DNA from 2 places in the Monoglobus pectinilyticus genome. Region 1 is predicted to be linked to the other one. Evidence: a T-box and tRNA genes for the amino acid it is inferred to sense, from the RefSeq annotation. Region 1 holds a T-box; the other holds one or more tRNA genes.
What was found. A T-box is a leader RNA that pairs with one kind of tRNA and senses whether it is charged. The one in region 1 lies ahead of thrS (threonine--tRNA ligase), so its partner is inferred to be a tRNA-Thr.
Positions count from the first base shown of each region.

Region 2: it has a tRNA-Thr gene. The T-box ahead of thrS (threonine--tRNA ligase) is inferred to sense a tRNA for this amino acid. The anticodon was not compared.

Region 1 covers NZ_CP020991.1:1,147,930-1,152,150, reverse strand. Annotated here, with positions in the region: gene B9O19_RS05140 (alanine/glycine:cation symporter family protein) at 1-1,208, shown strand, start outside; T-box leader at 1,279-1,500, shown strand; gene thrS (threonine--tRNA ligase) at 1,570-3,333, shown strand; gene B9O19_RS11830 (hypothetical protein) at 3,487-3,663, opposite strand; gene B9O19_RS05130 (6-phosphofructokinase) at 4,062-4,221, shown strand, end outside.
Region 2 covers NZ_CP020991.1:1,917,587-1,921,807, reverse strand. Annotated here, with positions in the region: gene pheT (phenylalanine--tRNA ligase subunit beta) at 1-1,309, shown strand, start outside; gene B9O19_RS08100 (IreB family regulatory phosphoprotein) at 1,348-1,605, shown strand; tRNA gene B9O19_RS08095 (tRNA-Thr) at 1,696-1,771, shown strand; gene B9O19_RS08090 (ATP-binding protein) at 1,811-4,221, opposite strand, start outside.

The sequences.
Region 1 (4,221 bases):
CCGCTTTGTCGGCGACTATAGGAACCGGAAATATTGTTGGTGTGGCGACTGCAATTTGTGCCGGAGGTCCGGGCGCGCTTTTTTGGATGGTTATTGCCGCACTGTTTGGTATGGCGACAAAATATTCAGAGGGTCTTTTGGCGATTAAGTATAGGGTGATTGAGCCGGACGGACATGTTTTGGGCGGCCCGTTTTATTATATAGAACACGGAATGGGCAAAAAGTGGAAGTGGCTGGCAAAGTTGTTCGCGTTTTTCGGCGTCTGCGTGGGTCTGCTGGGACTTGGAACATTCACTCAGATAAATGGAATATCTTCTGCTGTAAACAATTTTTTTGACCCTAACATGAGCAATACGGTTAAAATATTCGGAATGGAATATTCATGGACTGTTATTATAACCGGAATTATTGTTACTGTTTGTACAGGACTTGTAATCATCGGTGGAATAAAGAGAATTTCAACAGTATCAGAATTTGTCGTTCCGTTTATGGCAATCTTATATGTTACGGTCTGCGTAATTATTCTTATTGTAAATATAAAGGCGATACCGGCGGCGTTCGGGGAGATTATAGCCGGAGCGTTCGGTTTTAAAGCAGCCGCCGGAGGTATGCTTGGGGCAATGGTTTTGGCTATGCAGAAAGGCGTAGCCAGAGGAATATTCTCAAACGAAGCGGGCTTGGGTTCCGCGCCTATAGCGGCGGCGGCAGCCCAAACAAAGGAACCGGCGCGTCAGGGTCTTGTCACTATGACCGGAACATTTATTGATACAATCGTTATCTGCACTATGACCGGACTGTGTATAGTTATCACCGGAGCATGGAGACCTGAATTGGCGCTTGAGGGGGTAGGCGTTACTACATACGCTTTTCAAAATGGACTGTTTTTTCTGCCCGGTGCAGTGCCGGCCTTTATAATCATGCTGTGTCTGGTATTTTTTGCATTTACTACTATTCTCGGCTGGGATTATTACAGTGAAAAGTGTCTGGAGTATCTTTCGGGTGGAAATTTAAAGGCTGTAAAGGTCTATAGATGGATTTACATATTAGCTGTCTTCTTCGGGCCTTATATGACCATATCTGCCGTTTGGACAATAGCCGATATATTTAACGGTCTTATGGCGCTTCCTAACCTTATAGCGATAGTGGCTTTAAGCGGCGTTATTGCGTCAGAAACCAAGAAGTATTTTAATAAGTTTGGAAACAGATAGCTATAGTCTACTTAGTTTAAGAAGAGTTGACAAACAGCAGAGCGCATGATATAATTACTTAAAACATAATAGAAAAGCTGAGAAGGAGAGAGTAGCTTTTATTAACCATTCAGAGAGAGGGACGTTTGCTGAGAGTCCCTTATGGAAGATATTTGTGAAAACCACTCCGGAGCCGCATATCTGAACTTATAGTAAGATTTGCCGTACGCCTGCGTTAAAGGATAGGGTTTGATTGAACCTAAAGTTAAAATTCTGAGGTGGAACCGTGCATTGAACTTTATGCACCCTTAGGACACATAGGTTATCTATGTGTTCAAGGGTGCTTTTCTTTTATGTTTAATAATTTTTAGGAGAGATTATTATGAAGATTATTGAGAGAGACGGAACTGTAAAAGAATGCGAGCCGGAGCAAGAGCTTCATGTTCTGCGGCATACTGCGGCGCATGTAATGGCTCAGGCAATAAAACGGCTTTACCCCGAAGCCGATTTTGCTTTTGGGCCGGCGACAGAACGTGGTTTTTATTATGATGTGGATTTAGGAGATACAAAGCTTACCGACGAGGACCTTTTAAAAATCGAAGATGAAATGCGCCGTATAGTAAAAGAAAATCTGCCCATAAAACCGTTTATATTGTCTTGGGAAGAGGCGGCTGAATTGCTGAAAGAGAGAAACGAAAAGTATAAGCTTGAACATATAGACGATTTGTCTGAAGACGCCGTAATAAGCTTTTATCAGCAGGGCGAATATATAGATATGTGCGTGGGTCCCCACCTCTGCTATACAAAGGCTTTAAAAGCTTTTAAAATAACACAGCAGTCAGGGGCGTATTGGCGCGGTGATAAGAATAACAGGATGCTGACCCGAATAAATGGAATAGCTTTTAAAAATCAGGCCGAACTGGAGGAATATTTGAAACTGCGTGAGGAAGCGGAGAGGCGTGACCACAGAAAAATCGGCAAAGAAATGGAGCTGTTTATGTTCAGTGACGAGGGGCCTGGATTTCCGTTCTTTCTTCCAAAAGGTATGGAGTTAAAAAACGCTTTAATAGAGTACTGGCACGAAATTCATAACAGGAGCAGTTATTCAGAAGTTTCGACCCCTATGATTATGAGCAGAAGTTTGTGGGAAACCAGCGGTCACTGGGAGCATTATAAGGATAATATGTATACGACGCGGATTGACGGTGAGGATTATTGCGTCAAACCAATGAACTGTCCGGGCGGCGTTTTGGTTTATAAAAGCAGACCTCACAGCTATCGCGAACTTCCGATTAGATTGGGCGAACTTGGGTTAGTTCACCGCCATGAAATGCGCGGCGCGCTTCATGGTCTTTTCCGGGTTCGCTGTTTCACTCAGGACGACGCGCATATTTTTATGAAGAAAGAACAGATTAAGGATGAGATTGTCAGCGTTATTGACCTAATAAGCGAGGTTTATACAAAGTTTGGGTTTAAGTATACTGTAGAACTATCAACAAGGCCGGATGACAGCATGGGAAGCGACGAGGACTGGGAGAACGCAACAAATGCGCTTATAACAGCGCTTGAGAGCAAAGGGCTGCCGTATGAGGTTAATGAGGGAGACGGAGCGTTTTACGGCCCTAAAATAGATTTTCATTTGGAAGACAGCTTAGGGCGTACATGGCAGTGCGGAACCATACAGCTTGATTTTCAAATGCCGCTGAATTTTCAGCTTGAGTATATAGATGAGAATGGGTCAAAACAGCGTCCGGTTATGATACACAGGGTGTGTTTCGGCTCTATAGAACGCTTTATAGGTATTTTAACAGAGCATTATGCGGGGAAATTCCCGGTTTGGCTTGCTCCGGTGCAGGTAAAGGTGTTAGCGGTATCTGACAAAAATTTGGAATATGCTGAAAAAGTATATCAGAAGCTGTCGGAACTTGGAATACGCTGTGAATTGGATTCCAGAAACGAAAAAATAGGGTATATGATACGAGAGGCAAGGCAGATAGACAGGGTTCCGTATATGCTGATTATCGGCGGAAGAGAAGCAGAAAATAAAACCGTTTCGGTCAGGGACAGAGCAACAGACCAAACGGAAAGTATGACCTTTCAGGAATTTGCTGAACGTATACAGTATGAGATAACAAAAAGATTATAAAATAACTGTTAAAACCCCCTTATGGTAGTTTTTGTTCTGCCATAAGGGGGCCGTTTTTTTGCTGACCGTTTTAATTACAGTTTTTAATGGTGTTGTTCATTTTTTGTTCTGCCTGCATAAACCTAATCACGGTTACCGGAAACAGTTAAACTTTTATTCAGATATATCAGGCGGGCCGAAATTATAAATTTCATAATACGACTCAAGTTCTGCGTCGGTTATAGGCTCAACCTGGATAAGACCGGTGCAGTCACCGCTGCTGCAGGCGTTTCCGAGGTTAAACTTTCCTTCTATATCTTTAAGCTTTTTTCTTTTTTCAAATTCTTTCATAAAGCTTCAGCTCCTTAAATACTTATATTCTTAGTATTTTGTCTGCGGCGTTATTCTAAAATTTGTTGCGGTTGTTATTGAAAATAAAAAAATGCCTATTGACCCAATTATATATTTCCCACTTATATCTTAAAATATACTTTAAATAAAAAAACAAAGGTTTCTTGTGTTTTTTACCAATTTTGCTGCGAAAAATTTTACCATTATGACATTGAAAATCAGGCGCTTATCTGCTATAATAATTTGTATAAATTTTATATTATTTATTTAATATGTTAAATATTTTTATTTATTATCTCCTAAATGTTTTTGATGTTTAAATTATAAAATAGAGAGGGTATTTTATATAATATTGAAAAAATTTAGGGTTTAAGTTATTAATTAGTCGAAAGGGGATAATCACTTTGGTAAAAGGCAATGTTGTTGTAGGTCAGTCCGGGGGTCCGACCTCTGTTATTAATTCAAGTTTGGTTGGTGTATTTAAAGCCGCAAAGGATGCGGGAGTAGAAAAAATATATGGTATGAGAAACGGAATCGAAGGGTTTTTAAATAAAAAAG
Region 2 (4,221 bases), 770 kb from region 1:
GCGTGGAGCAAAATCTTTGGGAATGAGAACTGACGCTTCAGCTCTGTTTGAAAAGGGACTTGATTCTGAAAACTGTTTAAACGCTATAAACCGTGCCTGTGAACTGATTGAGGAAATGGGCGCCGGGGAAGTTATAGGAGGCTGTATAGATATATATCCAATCAAAAAGACTAAAACAGTTCTGCCTTTTGAACCTGAAAAAATGAACAAATTTTTGGGGACTGATATACCGGCCTCTGATATGGCTGAATATTTAAAGAGACTGGAATTTGAGGTTAACGGTTCAAATGTTGAAGTTCCGACATTCCGCGGAGATATCGAAACAATGGCGGATATAGCCGAAGAAGTTGCCAGAATATATGGATATAACAATCTTCCTACTACCATGATGAAGGGAAGAGTAACAATCGGCGGAAAAACACTTAAACAAAAAACCGAAGACTGCATAAGAGAGCTTCTGACTGCATATGGTATGTATGAGACCATGACTTACTCTTTTATTGACCCCAAGGAATTTGAAATGACAAAGGTACCGGCCGATAATGTTGTCAAAATAATCAATCCTCTTGGCGAAGAAAACAGTATCATGAGAACCAATATGCTCTCGTCGGTAATCAAAACTTTAAAGATTAATTATAACCGCCGGGTTCCGAAAGCAAAAATATTTGAGCTGGGTATGACCTATATTCCGGTTGAAAATCAAAAACTTCCTGACGAGAAAATTGTTGTGGCGCTGGGTATGTACGGCGATGTAGATTTCTTTGATCTTAAAGGAATAGTGCAAAATCTTCTTGATGACCTTGGTATCAAAAACGCTGAGTTTGAAGCCGACACAGAGTCGCCGGCATACCATCCGGGAAGATGTGCTAAAATATGCGCGGGCGGAAAAATTATCGGAACAATCGGTCAGCTTCACCCTGACATAGCCGAGAACTTTAAGCTTGACACCGATATATATTGCGGAGAGCTGGATTTTAACACCATAATGGAATTTTCAACATTCGAAAGAGAATATAAGTCTCTTCCAAAATTCCCGGCTTCAAACCGTGACATTGCGCTGGTTATAGATAAGTCAATAAGCGTTGGCAAAATAGAGAAAATATTAAATGACACAAAACACGGAATTTTAGAAAGTTATAAACTCTTTGATGTATATGAAGGACAGCAGGTAGGAGAAAATAAAAAGAGCGTTGCGTATTCTCTAACCTTTAGAGCTCCTGACAGAACACTTACTGATAACGAAATAAATGACGTCCTAAATAATATACTTGAAAAACTTAAAAATTGCTTAGGCGCTGAACTTAGATAATCAATATAATATATTTAATATAAAGGCAGGTGAAAACTATGGAAAATCAGGAAACAGTTAAATTTAATGTTGAAACAGAACGTGCTGACCCTAAAAAAATAATACTGTCTGTATACCAAGCGCTGTCTGAAAAAGGATATAATCCTATAAATCAAATCGTGGGATATATTTTGTCAGGTGACCCGTCTTATATAACGTCATACAACGGCGCAAGAAGTTTGGTCCGCAAACTGGAACGCGATGAAATCTTGGAAGAACTTGTGTCCAACTATGTTAAAGACAAGCTGGACGAATAACTTTATAAATTTCTAAAATAAGCTGATTTTGACATCTAAAAATTGCACTTGACATTTTAAACAAAATAATATATAATATTTATCGTTGTTGCCGATATAGCTCAGTCGGTAGAGCGATTCACTCGTAATGAATAGGTCAGCGGTTCGATTCCGCTTATCGGCTCCACGAAAAAAGCCCGCAGCCTTTAGGCAGCGGGCTTAATTTTTACTTTTTTAAGATTGAATCTGTTAATGTTTTATAAAGCTGTTCAGCGTCAAATGGTTTTGGCAAAAATCCTGTCATTCCAGCTTCTGCCGCTTTCTCTCTGTCCTCTTTAAATGTATTTGCGGTCATTGCCAAAATAGGAACTTCAGCCGAGTCTTTTCTATTCATTTTGCGAATTTCAGCTGCAGCAGTCAATCCATCTTTTTCAGGCATATTTATATCCATCAAAATAGCACTGTATTCGCCGTCCGAACTTTTTGCAAACATATTGACAGCCTCCTGTCCATTTGGAGCTCTATCCACGGATATTTGCTTCATTTTTAACAGCTCTGTGGCAATTTCGGCGTTTATATCATTATCTTCTGCTAACAGAACACGCATATTTTTCAAAATATTTTCATCTAAAACAATATTTTTTGTTTTATCAGCTACGTTATTTGGTTCACTCAATTTGCCACTATATATTGGAAGTTCTATGATAAAATAAAATTCCGAACCCTTGCCGGGCTCACTTTTTACTTTTAAATCTCCTCCCATTAAACTTACAAGACTGCTACTTATAGAAAGACCTAGTCCTGTTCCGGGAGCTCTTAAATTACTTCCTTCCGCCTGTTCAAAAGAATTGAAAACCCTATCAATATCTTTCTCATTTATACCCACGCCTGTGTCTTTTACACTAAATTTAAGCTTTGATTTATTCTCGTTAATTCTTGACTCTGTAACTGACAGCCAAACACTGCCCCCTCTGTCGGTGAACTTACAAGCATTAGACATCAAATTCGCAAGCACCTGATTTATACGCATTTTATCCCCTAAATAACATGTATCTTCAAGTTCACAAGTTACGTCAAAATTTAAATTCTTCTCGCTTATCTGTGGGACGAACATAATTTTTATCTGCTCAATTAATTCATACATATCAAAAGGCAAATTTTCAACCGTCATTTTTTTACTTTCAATTTTAGACATATCCAAAACATCATTAAGAATAGACAAAAGGAATTTAGCGGATGAATCAATTTTATTTAAATCCTCTTTTAATGCGGGAGTCGCGTCTCTGCTTAATATTGCCAAATTTGTCAGCCCTATTATAGCATTCATAGGCGTTCGTATCTCATGCGACATTCTGGATAAAAAGTCTGATTTTGCCCGGCTGGTCTCCTCCGCTTTTTCAAGCTTTACAGCCATCATTTTTGTACGCATACTGTAGAATATAAACAAAACAGCCATTAAGGACAAAATAAACACAAAACCGACACATATACCAATCACGAGAACAGGATTAGTATAAAGGACAGTTTTAAGTGTAACTACACCGTCAGGTAAACTTAAATTTGGCTGTGACACAATATGGGCTTTATCCTCATCGTTAAAACTATTAACAGCCTTACTCAGGACAGAATACATTTGCACATTTGCAGGAGCTTTCATTGCTAGAGTCAGTGTTTCCTGAATATTTGTATCTGCTACAATGGTCATATTAGCATAATAATCCTTTGTATAAAAACCTTCTATAAAAGAAGCAGGCATTCTTGTATAATCCGCCAAGCCATTGTTTACAGCTTCCATACAGTCTTCATACTTAGGATACCTGATAATAGAATCGTTTTTTCCCGTAGTCTTTAAGGATAGAGTTTCGGGTACAGCCATCGTAAGACCGTCTTGTTTGTCAAAACTTTGTTTATTTCTCAAAATAATTGAGTCTAAATCAGCATATCCGGCAGTTCTTATAAGCCCCAAATCATCCGCAGATGTATCGTCATTCATAAAGGCTCCGATTATATCCGCCTTTCCGGATGCTGCCATTTCAACAAGTTCACTATATGTATCAGCATACACATATTCAAAATCAAGATTCGTCCGATTAGAAATTAGTTTCAAACATTCCGGTACGATTCCGCTTTTTTTCCCATCGCTCTCATAAAACAGAGGATAACGGTCTCTTATAACAGCAACTTTTAAAGTTCCGCATTCCTTTATAAATTTATCTTCTTCATCAGTAAAAGTTATGGAATTTATATATTTATCAGGAAAGTATTTATTATAGAGTTCCTCTGCAAAATTTGGATTCGCAGCATAAATTTCTTCCATCGCCTTTGATAACTGTTCACATAATTCAGGCTTATCTTTTGACGTAACCAAATAATACGGGTCGCTGTCAAGTTTAACGGCAACATTATACCCGTCTTTCATATATACGTCACTGCCGTAAATCAGGTCGACATCTCCCGAATCGATACATTTTTCGTATAATTCCCTATCATCATAATACACAAGCTCACAAGTTAAATTATTATATTCAATAAACTTTTTTAACCGTTCTATTTTACTGGCCGCTTTGCCAAAAACTCCTATGCGTTTACCGTTAAGAGTGTTGTAATCATAACCTTTAATATCACTGTTATCCTTTT